2 regions of the Trichlorobacter lovleyi genome follow, and region 1 is predicted to be linked to the other one. Evidence: riboswitches for the same ligand, from Rfam matches in the RefSeq annotation. Region 1 holds a riboswitch; the other holds the start of a gene.
What was found. Region 1 has a riboswitch for cobalamin ahead of FY034_RS16705 (zinc-dependent alcohol dehydrogenase). Riboswitches for the same ligand answer to the same signal wherever they lie in the genome.

Region 1 (7,188 bases):
CTGGTAGCCGATTTTTGCCATGACCGCTGCGGTGGCCGGCACCATCCGGCGGCTGTAGACCCCCCGTAGCGCCTGGCGGGGGCGGGCAGGATTAGCCAGTGATGCTGCAATGTTAAGGGTGGAACCAAAGCGGATCTGGGAGAGGATGCGGCCCAGGCCACCGGGGTGGACTGCGGGGGACATGCCGTTAAACAGGCCGATCCCGGCCTGACGGATGCTGTCGGCCACCCGGGTGACCGGGCAGTCTACATCAATCCCCATCGCCTCCATGATATCCACGGTGCCGCAACGGGAGGTAATGGCCCGGGCGCCGTGACGGGCCATGTTCACGCCGTTGGCTGCCCCGACAATGGCAGCGGCACTGCTGACGTTGAAGGTCTTGAAGCCGTCCATGCCGGTGCCGGAGTTCTCAAACAGCCCGTCCGGCAGACCTTCCGGGTGGACCGTATCAAACTCATCAATGGCCTGCCAGGCCCCGGCGATCTCGTCAACGGTTTCGCCCTTGGCGGTCAGGGCCGCCAGCAAGGCCCCCTGCTGCAGCGGACTTTGCTGATCCAGCATCAGTTCACGGAACAGCAGATAGCTCTGCTCCTGTGTCAGATCCTGTTTCTCAATCAGCAGCTGAATCTGTGCGCCAAACTGTTCAGGAGTCATTTTTTGCCGTCCTCCGGGTAGAGGTGAATCTTCATGCACTGCCGGTTGGCCACCAGCTCAAGGGCTTCAGCCAGGCGGGACAGCGGCATCCGATGGCTGATCAGATCGTTGACATGAAGCCTGCCGGACTGCAGCAGGGCGATGGCCTGCCGGCCGTGGCGGTAACAGCAGCCATAGGCCCCCACCACCGTCTGTTCCAGATAGTGTAGTTGGTTGAAATCAGTTGCGATAACAGGGGTTTCCTTGGAGAGGCCGGAAAAGACCACCAGCCTGCCACGGGGAGCCAGGCGGGCCAGGGCCTGTTGATAGGCATCGTTATTGCCGACCGCCACCACGCAGACATCGAACAGCTGGTCAGGCGCCTCAGCGACACCCTTGGCCGGTTCTCTTCGTTGCGGATCAGGCTCAATCACGGTGGGCAGGGCCTCATAGGCCGATGCAGCGCGGGCCAGCAGTTGCCCTGCCGGACCGCCGCCCCAGATGGCAATGTTCTCAAAGGGGGCCAGGCGGGCCAGTTCCAGGGCGTTCAGACAGCAGGAGAGCGGCTCGGCAAAGACCGCCTGTTCATCGCTCAATCCTTCCGGCAACGGAATCAGGCTCTTGAGCGGTGCAATCACGTAGCCGGCAAAACCGCCATCGCGGTGGAAGCCCATGATCCGCATCGAACGGCAGAGGTTTTCAGCCCCAGCGCGGCAGGCCGGACAGTGGCCGCACCATTCACCGGGGTAGACGTAGAATCTCTGGTTTAAAAGAGCTGCATCAGCCTCTGGTCCAAGGGCCACCACCTGGCCCACCACCTCTTCACCGGGGACACAGGGCAGTACCAGATCGCGATGTCCGACCTGGATGATCTTCAGGTCGGTGCGGCAGAGACCGGTGACGGTGACGCGCAAGAGCGCCTCGCCCGGTCCCGGTTGGGGAACCGGACGGCGTTCAAACTGAAATGAGCCGATCTCGCGCACGGAGACCGCCTGCATGGTGGCGGGTAACGGTTGGACCATGGCCGGACTACCGTACCCTGTTGGTTGGATTGGATTGGCTGCTGGAAGCTGAAGAGATTTCCGGCGCGGATTGCTGCTGGTTGTACATGAGTTGCCTCCCCCGAAGCGTACGAATGGAGCGGTGTTCCGGCTCAGGGCGACCTACTTGTCCGCCTTCCCAGGGTGTTTCCCCAGTGGCTGTACCCTTACGCTTCCCGTTCAAGGCGCTGGCTGTGTCGGCTCGTCGTCGGCTTCCTCAACGTACTGATTAGTACGCCTCCGTCGCCTCCTCCTTGACGCCTTGCCATCATCCTTGAACTGAAACCGTTAACTTACTTGGGTTGGACGTTCGTTCCCTTTACGGCTGCGGGGCAGCGGGGGCCTTGCACCCCTCTTCCTCGCTTCCATTCGGTGTTGCAAGCTCTGTAACAGATGCCAAGAAACAGTTCATCTGTCAAGAATTTATGGTGAGGATACGGTTGTCTTTTGCCAATCCATGCCGTAGTATCGCTCGGGTTACCTACGCAGCAGAGGGGGGCAGAATCATGGCACGGCCGGCAAATATCCTGGTTGTAGACGATTCACGGGCAAACAGCAGCATGCTGGTTGAAATCCTTGAGGCCCAGGGCTATCTGGTCTCCGTTACCGCATCGGCTGAAGAGGCGATTCCGCTTTTCAGCGCACAGGATTTTGACCTGGTTCTGACCGGTCTGATGCTTTCCGGTATGAGTTGTTTCAATATGATGAAGGTCTTCAGGCGCCACAAGCCGGAGATTGACGTCATCATCCTCAGCTCCAACGACTCAGGTTTCAATATCATCAAGGCGCTTCGTCTCGGTGCCTATGACTATATCGTCATGCCGCTGGATGACGAGAGCGTACTGTACAATGTGATTGAAAAGGCTTTGGAAAAACAGGAACTGCTACGCAAGAAGGCGCACCTGTTGAGTGAACTGACCAGAAAAAACAATGTCTTGCAGGAAACGCTGGAAATGATGAAATCAGCCAACCAGATCAGTGCGGCGCTTATGTCAACCTTCAGTGTGCCGGATATCATGAAAAAACTGGTGGAGCTTGTCACCGAGCATCTGCAGGCGCGTCGCGGCTACATACTGCTGCTGGACAAGGCCGGGAGTACCCTGCAGGCAAAGGTGGCCACCGGATTAGACCCGCTGTACTCCCAACAGTACAGCCTGCCCTTGGGCAAGGGGATCTCCGGCAGGGTTGCCGTAGACGGCAAACCGCTGATTATCTGCGATATTACTGACGAAGGCTTTATGGATGATGTCAGGGAGGAAGATCCTGACGGTGTTATGCTGGCCAGCCCCAGCATCCTTTCGGTCCCGTTGCTGGTGCAGGATCGGATTGCCGGAGTGTTAACCATTTCAGGCGGTGTCAGGGGAGAACCGTTCCACAACGACCATCTGGAATTCCTTGCCATGCTGTCCCGTTACGCAACCATCGCACTGGCCAATGCCGGCGTGGTGTACAATCTGAAAAAACAGCTTGCCGCAGCGGCATAACCTGCTTTCACCTCCTACCCCGACATGACAGACCAGAGCCGGCAGCCGGTACGACATAGCCATGGTGGCAATCTGCGCGGCCTGAGCGCCCTGTCAGGGCTTCCACAATCAGAACTGCTCGATTTTTCAGCCAATATCAACCCGCTGGGGCCGCCGGACTGGTTGCGTCCCCTGATCGAAAGCCGGATCAGTGACCTGATCCATTACCCTGACCCGGATGCCACCGAGCTGGTGCAGGCCCTGGCCAGCCTGCACGGCCTAAACATTGATCAGGTCCTGGTGGGTAACGGTGCCACCGAACTGCTGCACCTGCTTCCCCGGGCGCTGGGCTGTTCTTCGCTGCTGCTGCCGGTACCCAGCTATGCCGATTATGAGGAACCGGCCAGACTCTCCGGCCTGGCCATCGAACAGTTTTTTCTCTCTCCTGATACCGGTTTTGCGCTTGATCCAACCGGCCTTGTACCGCTCCTGAAGCCAGCCCAGCTGGTGCTGTTGGGTCAGCCCAATAATCCCACCGGGCGCACCTTTGATGCTGAAGCCCTGCGTGCAATCGCCTTGCAACATCCGGCCACCCTGTTTGTGGTGGATGAGTCGTTCATTGGCTTTACCGATGCCAGCCAAAGCCTGCAGCAGAACCGTCCTGAAAATATCCTGATCCTCACCTCATTGACCAAGCTGTATGCCATCCCCGGCCTGCGTCTGGGCTACCTGACCGGCGCTGCAGGGCATATCCGGCAACTTAAAAACTATCTGCCCAACTGGACCGTTAACAGCCTGGCCCAGGCCGTGGGGGTACGGGCGGTGCAGGATGCAGAGTACCTGCAGCACAGCCGCAGCTTTGTGACCAAACAGCGTGAATCGCTTGTAACGCTGCTGTCCAGTCTGTCGGGCCTGACGGTCTACCCCGGTGAGGCCAACTTCCTGCTGCTACGGCTGGACCACCCCAACATGGATGCAGGCCTGCTTGCCGAACTGAGCCTGCAGCAGGGGATTGCCCTGCGGGTCTGCAGTAATTTCAGCGGCCTTGATCAGCGTTACTTCCGTCTGGCAGTACGGACCGAAGCGGAACAGCAGCGGCTGTACGGCGTGTTGCAGAATATTCTGGCACCATCCCGGCCGCGGAGCGTCAGGCGTCAAACCCCGGCGATCATGTTTCAGGGCACCGGTTCCAATGCCGGCAAGAGCATCCTGACCGCTGCGCTCTGCAGGATTCTGAAACAGGATGGTCATGACGTGGCGCCGTTCAAGGCCCAGAACATGTCGCTCAACTCCTTTGTGACCCGCCAGGGGGGCGAGATGGGACGGGCCCAGGTGCTGCAGGCCCAGGCCTGCCGGCTCAACCCGGACGTGCGGATGAATCCGGTGCTGCTGAAACCGAACAGCGAGACCGGTTCCCAGGTGATCCTCTGCGGCACTGCAGTGGGAAACACTGATTTTAAGAGCTATGCCGAACAGCGGGAAAAGGTCTGGGCTACGGTCAAGTGCTGCTATGACGAGCTGGCACAGGAACATCAGCTGATGGTGCTGGAGGGAGCGGGCAGTCCGGCTGAGGTCAACCTGAAGGCCAATGATATCGTCAATATGCGGATGGCGCAGTATGCCGGGGCACCGGTGCTGCTGGTGGGTGATATTGACCGGGGTGGCGTGTTTGCCTCCTTTGTGGGTACCATGGAGGTCCTAAGCGAGGCTGAGCGTGCCATGGTGGCCGGATTCGTGATCAACCGCTTCCGGGGCGATGCCTCCCTGTTGGGGGATGCCCTGGCCTACACCCGCTTCCATACCAACAGGCCGGTGCTGGGCACAATTCCCTATCTACGCAATCTGGGGTTGCCGGAGGAGGATTCGGTCTCCTTCAAGCAGGGCTTGCTGCCGGTTGGGGCAAAGGATAGCCAACTGCTTGATATTGCGGTGCTGGATCTGCCCCATATCTCCAACTTTACCGACCTTGATCCACTGGGGCTGGAGCCGGATGTGGGCCTGCGGATCGTCCGCTCAGCAGCTGACCTGGGCCGGCCTGATCTCCTGATCCTGCCTGGCAGCAAGAACACCCTGGCTGACCTGGCCTGGTTGCAACAGACCGGACTGGCAGCGGCAATTATCAATCTCGCACAGGAGGGACAGTGCGAGATCATCGGCATCTGCGGTGGTTTTCAGTTGCTGGGCGAGCAGATCAGCGACCCCCACGCCATTGAGTCCGGGGCTGGGCAACAACAAGGATTGGGGCTGCTGGCGATCAATACGGTCATGGCTGAAGAAAAAACCACCCTGCAGACCCGCTGCCATCACCTCCCTTCCGGCTGTGAACTGACCGGGTATGAGATCCACCACGGCATTACCAGTGGAGAACAGCTCCAGCCATTGATCAGCAGCTCGGATGGCAGCCTACTTGGCGCAGGCAGTGTCAACGGCCTGATCTGGGGCAGCTACCTGCATGGGATCTTTGATGCAGACCCATTCCGGCGCTGGCTGCTTGACCGGCTGCGGCAGCGCAAAGGCTGGCAGGCAGATGGGCTGATCCGGGCCTGCTATGATCTGGAACCGGCCCTGGACCGTTTGGCTGATGCGGTGCGTAACAGCCTGGATATGCAGGAAATCTATCGGTTGTTGCGGTTGTGATTCCGATTCCAACTCAAGGCGCTAGCTTCGTTGGCTCGTCTTCGGCTCCTCGACGTACTGCGTGTACGCCTGCGTCGCCGAATTCCTTGCCGTCTTGCTATCACTCTTGATTTGAAATCGGGATAACTCGTCATTTGTGCTGCGTTAGCAGTATTTATAGGCGGATAATATTCCACCAAAGCAATAAATACCACTTTAGCATAATTTATATTGTCTGAAGCCACATACCATGCAATACTTCTGCTATACCAGTACGTATAAAGAGGTGTGTAGCATGGCTAAGACTGTCACCCCGTTGCCGATACCGGTTGCCCAGACCATGGCTGATGCCGATACCCTGGGCCGGTTTATCCGTGCTGCCAGAACCCAGAGTGGCATGGGTATTCACGAAGCTGCTGCCTTTTGTGGTGTTTCGGTCAGCACCATGAGCAGTCTGGAACGTGCCAAAGGTGATGTCCGCCTCAGCAGCATCCTGCAGGTCTGCCGTATGCTGGGGATCACGCTCAGCATTTCAGCCGGAGACAGCCAATGAGCGAGAGCCTGTTGGTCTGTTTGAACCGCACGACATTAGGTCAGTTGGGCTTTGATGGCGCAACAGATCAGTATTCCCTTACCTATGACCAGAGCTGGCAGGACAACGGCGGTTACAGCATCTCTCCCCACCTGCCACTTGAAACCGTACCATCCGAGGCACTGAAACGCTTTCTTGCCAACCTGCTGCCGGAAGGGCGCTGGCTGGATGAACTTTCACTTACCCAGCAGATCTCCAAAGCCAATATCTTTGGCCTGATCAACGCCATTGGTAGCGAAACCACTGGCGCTCTCACCTTTCAGCACAGTACCCGGCCAGCAGAGCAACAGGCCTACTTTCGGGAGATTTCGACTGCTGAACTGACAGAACGGATCAGCCTACGGGCAGATCGCTCCATTGCCATCTGGGATAACAAGCCGCGCCTGTCAGTAGCCGGTGTACAGGACAAACTGCCGGTGCTGATCATGCCGGATGGCACAATCGGCTTTGGTGAGGGGGCACTGGCCTCCACCCATATCCTCAAGTTCGGTACCAAACCGGATCTGCACCTGGTTATCAATGAATATATCTGCATGGAGCTGGCTCGCAGGATAAAGTTGCCGGTTGCAACGGTGCAGCTGCTCCGGCTTGGTGAACCGGTGCTGGCTGTGCAACGCTTTGACCGCACATGGACCCAGCAGGGGACGGTAGACCGCCTGCATCTGATTGATGGCTGCCAGATGCTTGACCTGCCGCCGATCTATAAATACGAACGTCCCTTTGGCAAAGGTGGCCATGCCGCTGTGATCCGCTCCGGCGCCAGCCTAGCGCAGCTCTTTGCAGCCTGCAACCGCTGCCGGGTACCTGCTGCAGCCCTGCGCGACCTGCTGCAGTGGGTGCTGTT
Region 2 (7,188 bases), 520 kb from region 1:
GCCGGCCGGTTTCGCAAGCAGCTGGAAAAACAGTATGCCGAGGCTGCCCGTAGTCGCGGTGCTGTCCAGTCGGTCTCGGAACTGCACGGCAGGAACGTTATTGCTGCGGTCTCCGCCGATCGCCGGGTATCGTCCTACGCCGTGATCATCAAGAACCTTGCCGTGGTATCCACCAGTCAGGCCGCCCTGGAGCGGGTGCTGGCGGTGGAGGCACGGCAGGCGCCGGCCCTGGCCCAGGCCGATGACTTCCGCTACATGCGCACCATCTTTCCCCAGGATGCCAAGGAAGAGGATATCTTCATCTACCTTTCCGATGCCCATATCCGCAACCTGGTGGGGCCGCACTGGAAGATTGCCGAGGCCCGCCGGATGCAGTGCAGCGCCAACATGGGGCTGATTGCCAATGCCCGGCTCTGGTTCAAGGCAGAGAGGCGGCGGGAACCCGGCATGGCTGAACTGGTGGCAGGCGGGTATCTGGGCAAGAACCCGCCGGTCTGCCCTGAACATGGCGCCTACGCAATCGATGCCCGGGGTGAGGTCTACTGCCCGGTGCACAACCGTCCCGGAAGACTGACGCCGCTGAACGAGCTGAAACTTGCCGCAGTAACGCCTGAAGAGGCGGCACAGTACAAGGGCTTTGTCGAGAACTACAACCGCTACTGGACCCAGTTCTTTGATCCGATCGGCATCCGGGTCAAGCTGGGCCGGAACATCCGTATCCAGACCTGCATCCTGCCGTTGATTGAAAACTCCTGGTATGACGGTCTGGCCGCCTTCTCGGGCCGGAACCCCGGCGTTGTTACCGACAGCGCCCTGCTGCCGCGGACGGTCTTCTCCCTGCGGGGACACATGGCCCAGGATTGGCTGGAAAAGAATCTGCTGGGCAACAAACGGATCTACCGGAACAACCTGCAGCTGGACTGGCTGGGAAATGAGGTCGCCATCAACCTGTGTGACGGCCAGATCCTGTTCAGTGCCGATGGCCGCGCTGCAGGGCTGCTGGGACGGGAAGTGGGACGATCATCTTCGATTGAGCCGCTGGTGATCGGCTATCTGGCCTCGGCCATCAACCTGCCGACCTACCTGACCGTCAAGGTCACTGACCCTAAAAAGGCGGAACAGTCCATCCCGGCGCTGTTTCAGGCCGTCGGCCCCGGAAACTCCAGCCGGGATGAGCTTTCTCTGGAGACCTACAGCCTGGAAAACCATCGTGGCAAGCCGGTCTACGTGGCCAACTTCACCCTGTTTGTGGTCAAGCTGCGGCTCTATGCCGCAGTGGTGAATGACCGGCTGGTGATCGCCTCCCGGCGTGATATCGTGACCGACCTGCTGGATGCCTCGGCCAAGGGAACAACCCAAAAGGTGGAAAAACATGCGGGGAACATGGAGCTGTCGGTCTACCGTTCCGCCTTCAAGCAGCTGGAAGAGGCCTCCAGTATCGGTTATCAGGAGGATCTCCGCCATGCCTGCCAGAAGAATCTTCCCCTGGCCGCGATCCTGATGCGCAATCTGGGCCTGCCGCCGGACAGCTTCGCCTCCACCGCCGAGGCGTTGCGCGGCTATCAGCCCTACTGCCCGTCAGGTGGAACATACCGTCTGGATGAGGCCAGCGGCGCGGTTGTCTGTTCCGTCCACGGTAACCGCTACCATCCCAAACAGCCGGCCTTCAGTGATCAGAGTTCAGCCACCATGCGGCTGATCAATTCGCTGGAGCGGGTTAATGCCCGGCTGACGTTTACGCCGGAGGGGTTGATGACCACGGTGGATATTCAGCGCAAGTCCAATTCCATTTCAAGGCGCTAGCTTTGTTGGCTTGGCCTCGGCTTCTCGACGTACTGCAGGTACGCCTGCGTCGCCGAGCCCTTCGCCGCCGTGCTATCATCCTTGAACTGTAATTGGAATCGTGAGCGCGTGCCAACAAAACATCCCCCGGTTTCGGTTGAGTGAAGCCGGGGGATAGTTTGTTTGAAGGAGAGTACGTCGTTGATTAGCCGTTCAGCAACTTGACCGTTGCCCGGCCGTCGGCATAGTAGTCGATGATATTCAGGCAGCCGTAGTTCTGCTCAATGTTGAACATGTTGATCAGCGGTGCCCCGATGGCATTCAAGAGGATGATCCGGTTCAGACCGCCGTGTCCCACCAACAGCAGTTCCTGCCCACGATGGCGTTCCAGCATTTCACGTACCACCGGCATGGCCCTGGCCTCCACATCCAGCAGGTTTTCCCCCTCCGGCACCCGGTAGTTGACCAGGTCGTTCAGGCGGGCCTGCCATTCATTGGGCCAGCGGCTCTGGATCTCCTGCCAGGTCAGGCTTTCCCAGATACCGATATTCAGTTCGCGCAGCTCTGAACGGTGGACCGGCTCTATCCCGAACTGTTCACAGATGATGTTTGCGCCGATCTTGCAGCGGGTCAGGTCGCTGGAGTAGCAGGCCGAGATATGGCTGTCAGCCAGTCGATCCTTCAGCAGATGGTACTGTTCAACCCCCAGGTCGGTCAGGGCAACATCGGCGTGTCCGTTGTAGCGGCGCTGTTCAAAGCCTTGCACCTGACCATGGCGGATCAGGTAGAGGCGGGTCATGCTGGTCATAGGTACCTCGTCAGTAGTGTAGTGGTTGCGGTAACGGCAAGCAGGGCCAGCAGCTCGGCAATTTCACTGCTGAAGCCGACAATGTCACCGCTGATGCCGCCCAGACGCCGGGTGAAGTAGCGTCTGACGGCAAGGCCCCAGACCGCGGTCAGGCCGAGGGCAACAACCCCGCCTGAGTGGCCGAGCAGCCAGCAGAGCGGGATGGTGCAGGCCGCTGCCAGTGAGAACTGGGTGCCGGTGATGCCGGAGAGGAAACAGAGCCCCAGGCCATCGCTCCGGGCGGCCCGGGCGCCGGTCATGACCAGCACCTGGGTGAAGCGGCCCAGAAGCGGGAACAGCAGCAGGGTGGCCCGTTTCAGGTAGATCGGCACCGCCAGCAGGGCCGCATACTTGAGCAGCAGCAGCAGGATCAGGCCAACCGCGCCGATCGCTCCCGTGCGGGAGTCCTTCATGATCGCCAGAAAACGCTCTTTACTGCCCCGGGCTGCCAGGCCGTCGCAGACGTCGGCCAGACCGTCCAGATGCAGGGCACCGGTCATACCGGCCAGCAGGGCCACCAGCAGAGCATCGGTCAGGTGCCGGGGGAAGAGCGGGGTCAGCGCCAGATCAGCCAGCAGCAGCAGTCCGCCGATGCAGAGCCCCACCAGTGGAAACCAGGCGGTTGAGCGGCCCAGGTCGTCGGCCTCACAGCTTTTGGGCGAGGGGACCGGCAGAATGGTCAGAAACTGCAGTGCGATCAGGAAGCGGCGCATCGCCGGTCCTACTCCTGTTTCCCGGTGACACCGGCCTGTTCAAAGGTGGCCATCTCCAGCAGGATCTTGACCCCGGCCTCGATCAGGTGCATGGCCAGGGCTGCGCCGGTCCCTTCACCGAGCCGCAGGTCAAGGGCCAGCATGGGGCGGGCGCCGATCCGCTCCAGCATGAAGCGGTGTCCCACCTCAACCGACTCGTGGGCGGCAAACAGGTATTCCCGCACCCGGGGGTGCAGTTCCGAGGCGATTAACGCCCCGGCGGTGGAGATAAAGCCGTCCACCACCACCGGAATCCGGTTGGCGGCGCAGCCCAGCACCAGTCCGGCAATGGCGGCGATCTCCAGTCCGCCCACCTTGATCAGCACATCCAGCGGATCTGCGGCATCCGGGCGGTTCAGCTCAAGCCCTTTCTTGATGGCAGCGATCTTGACCTGCAAGGCCTGGTCGTTGATACCGGTGCCGCGATGGGTGACCTGTTCCGGCGAGAAGCCGCCAATGGCGGCGATAATGGCCGATGAGGGGGTGGTGTTGCCGATCCCCATCTCGCCGGTTCCCACCAGGCCGACCCCGTCCCGGCTGCACTGCTCAGCCAGCTCAATCCCGACAGCCAGGGCAGCCAGGGCCTCGTCGCGGGTCATGGCCGGGCCTTTGGCCAGGTTGCGGGTGCCGCGGGCCACCTTTTTATGCAGCAGGCCGGGGCAGTCTTCAAAATCAAAATCAACCCCCACATCCACCACCCGCACCTCGGCCCCGGCATGGCGGGCCAGCACGTTCACCCCGGCCCCGCCGCGCAGAAAGTTGAACACCATCTGGGGGGTCACCTCCTTGGGAAAGGCCGATACCCCTTCCTCAACCACGCCGTGGTCACCGGCAAAGGTGAAGATCACCTTTTTGGCGAGGTCAGGGGCTGTTTTACCGCTGATGGCCACCACCCGGCGGGCAAATTCCTCCAGTCGGCCCAGTGAGCCCGGCGGTTTTGTCTTGTTATCCAGCCGGAGCTGGGCCTGTTGCAGCAGGTCGGCGTCAAGGGGGGTGATCCGGGCAAGCGTGGTTTCTAGCAGGTTCATGGAAGAGTCCTTCAGGTTATTTGAGTTTCAGCGGGATGCCGCTGATCGTGACGTAGACGGCATCACAGCTGGCGGCCAGCAGCTGGTTGGCCTGCCCGGCAATGTCGCGGTAGATCCTCGCCAGCCGGTTTTCCGGCACAATGCCCTGGCCGACTTCATTGGTCACCAGCACCACCGGGGTGGACATCCCCCGCAGGGTGCCGGCCAGCCGGTGGACATGGCTCAAGACCTGTTCTTCGCAGCCGGGATCGTTTTCGTCGCAGGACAACAGCAGGTTTGAGAGCCAGAGCGTGACACAATCCAGCAGGATGGCGCTGTAGATGCCGTCGATCCGGGCCAGGGTCTGGGGGATCATCAGCGGTTCTTCAAGGGTCTCCCAGGCGGTGCCGCGCCGCAGGCGGTGGCGATGGATCCGCTCATCCATCTCGCCGTCCAGGGACTGGGCCGTGGCCAGATAGCAGAGTGACGGACCGAAACTGCGGGTCAGCTCTTCGGCAAAGCGGCTCTTGCCGCTGCGTGCACCGCCGGTGATCAGGGTGTTGTTGGCCATCTGGGCCTCCTGCCGTCAAAATAAAAACCCCTGTTCCCAAAAAAGGAACAGGGGCACGGAAACCATGTTGAACAGACCACGGCTTCGGTCCCTCTTTCCCCGGAGGTTCCTTGAAGCGCGTGTCAGAAAGGTGTTCTGGCTCCCATCAGATCCGGTCTGATGGTTACAGTTGCGGGACAGCGCGGGAGTTGCACCCTCTTCCCCTTGTCTGGCACAGAGTCTGCTTTTGTAACAGCGGGCCGGATAAATGTCAATTGGCTTCCGGCGCCACAGGATGTCAGCCTAGTTGACGCTGTACCAGAACTTGGCGCTGCGTATCTTACCGTCAGCCAGTTTGAACTTGGCCATGACCCCGTATTTTCCCTTCTGGGCCATCACGAAATCGCCGCCAAAGTGGCCGTGCATCCCCATCAGATCCTTGACCTGCTCTGATTTGTCAGGGCTCAGCAGCTTGACCTTGACCTCGCCGCCGGTCAGTGCCTTGCCGCTTTTGGGATCCTTGAAGGCCACCGAGATATGATGGGTGTCCTTGACCCCGGCCGGCATCTTCATTCCCATCGCTGCCATCGCCTCCTTCATGGTCTGTACGGAAAAGGTGGTCTTGACGCCATCGATGACCGCCTCATAGGCGACGCCATCCATCTTGGCCATGCCTGCCATGTCGTGTCCGGCATGACCGCCATGTTCGGCTGCAAAGGCTGCCGGAGCGGCCAGGGCCAGGACTGCTGCAAGTGTGAGTACCAGTTTCTTCATGGTGTTTCTCCTTTTGTTGGAAATAACCCCCCTCGATTCCCCCCTTGTCAGGGGGGATGTGCAGGTCTGCTCCTCCCCTGTCACGGGGAGGCCGGGAGGGGTTTGTGTAATCAGTGCTTCATCCCGGAGTACTGCAACGTCCCTTTTTTCATTTCCCGCTTTTTCATCAATACAAAGATCACCGGGGTCATGATCAGCACATGCACGGCCGAGGAGATCATGCCGCCGATCATCGGTGCGGCAATCGGCTTCATCACATCGGCGCCGGTGCCGCTGGACCACATGATCGGTACCAGGCCGATCAGGGCCACCGCCACGGTCATCAGCTTGGGCCGCAGCCGCAGTACGGCCCCTTCATAGGTGGCGTCATAGATATCCTGTTCCGTGACCGGTCCCTTGGCCAGGCGCCGGTCCAGCGCCTCATGCAGGTAGATCACCATCACCACCCCGGTCTCCACGGCAATGCCGTAGAGGGCGATGAAACCGACCCAGACCGCCACCGACATGTTGTACCCCAGGGCTGCCACCAGGTAGACCCCGCCCACCAGGGCGAACGGCACCGAGAGCATCACCATGCTGGCCTCCAGGGCCGAGTGGAAGGTGAAGTAGAGCAGGATAAAGATGATCACCATCCCCAGCGGTACCAGCAGTTGCAGACGTGCCTTGGCCCGCACCTGGTTCTCCCACTGGCCTGACCAGGCCACGTAGTAGCCGGGGGGCAGTTTGAGCTGTTTATCCAGCACCTGTTTGGCCTCGTTGACAAAACCGCCCATGTCGCGTCCCCGCACGTTCAGGAAGACAATCGAACGCAGCAGGCCGCCTTCACTGTTGATCTCCGGCGCGCCGGTGGAGACCTTCAGCCTGGTCACCAGCGAGAGCGGCACCTGGCTGCCTCCCATGCCACCAACCAGGATGCGGCGGATGGCCGGGATATTGTCGCGGTAATCCCGCAGGTAGCGCAGCCGGACCGGGAAGCGGTTACGCCCTTCCACGGTGGTGGTCAGCATCTCACCCCCCAGGGCGGTGCTGATCACGTTCTGGATCTCATCCACGCTGACCCCGTAACGGGCCGCTGCCTCGCGGTCAATCTCGATATCCAGGTAGTTGCCGCCGGTGACCCGCTCAGCCACCACATCGGCTGCACCCTTGATCGGCTTCAGGATACCCTCGGCCTGGATAGCCAGATCACGCAGCACGTTCAGGTCGGAGCCGAAGATCTTGACCCCCAGGTCGGTCCGCACACCGGTAGAGAGCATGTTGATCCGGTTGATGATCGGCTGGGTCCAGCCGTTGCGGACCCCCACCTGCTGCAGCTTGCTGTCCAGCTCGGCCACGATATCGGCCTTTTTGATGCCGGGACGCCATTGTCCCTTGGGCTTCAGGATGATGATCGACTCGAACATCGAGACCGGTGCCGGGTCGGTGGAGGTCTCGGCCCGTCCCACCTTGCCGAGCACCGACTCCACTTCAGGCACG

Region 2: another riboswitch for cobalamin. It lies ahead of cobU (bifunctional adenosylcobinamide kinase/adenosylcobinamide-phosphate guanylyltransferase); the one in region 1 lies ahead of FY034_RS16705 (zinc-dependent alcohol dehydrogenase).

Annotation. Positions count from the first base shown of each region.
Region 1 covers NZ_CP058409.1:3,612,128-3,619,315, reverse strand. Annotated here, with positions in the region: gene trpD (anthranilate phosphoribosyltransferase) at 1-654, opposite strand, end outside; gene FY034_RS16705 (zinc-dependent alcohol dehydrogenase) at 651-1,655, opposite strand; cobalamin riboswitch at 1,754-2,076, opposite strand; gene FY034_RS16700 (response regulator) at 2,180-3,157, shown strand; gene FY034_RS16695 (cobyric acid synthase) at 3,182-5,773, shown strand; gene FY034_RS16690 (helix-turn-helix domain-containing protein) at 6,048-6,305, shown strand; gene FY034_RS16685 (HipA domain-containing protein) at 6,302-7,188, shown strand, end outside.
Region 2 covers NZ_CP058409.1:3,097,061-3,104,248, reverse strand. Annotated here, with positions in the region: gene FY034_RS14345 (hypothetical protein) at 1-1,803, shown strand, start outside; gene cobC (alpha-ribazole phosphatase) at 1,988-2,590, opposite strand; gene cobS (adenosylcobinamide-GDP ribazoletransferase) at 2,587-3,342, opposite strand; gene cobT (nicotinate-nucleotide--dimethylbenzimidazole phosphoribosyltransferase) at 3,351-4,409, opposite strand; gene cobU (bifunctional adenosylcobinamide kinase/adenosylcobinamide-phosphate guanylyltransferase) at 4,426-4,959, opposite strand; cobalamin riboswitch at 5,067-5,198, opposite strand; gene FY034_RS14320 (hypothetical protein) at 5,242-5,712, opposite strand; gene FY034_RS14315 (efflux RND transporter permease subunit) at 5,823-7,188, opposite strand, start outside.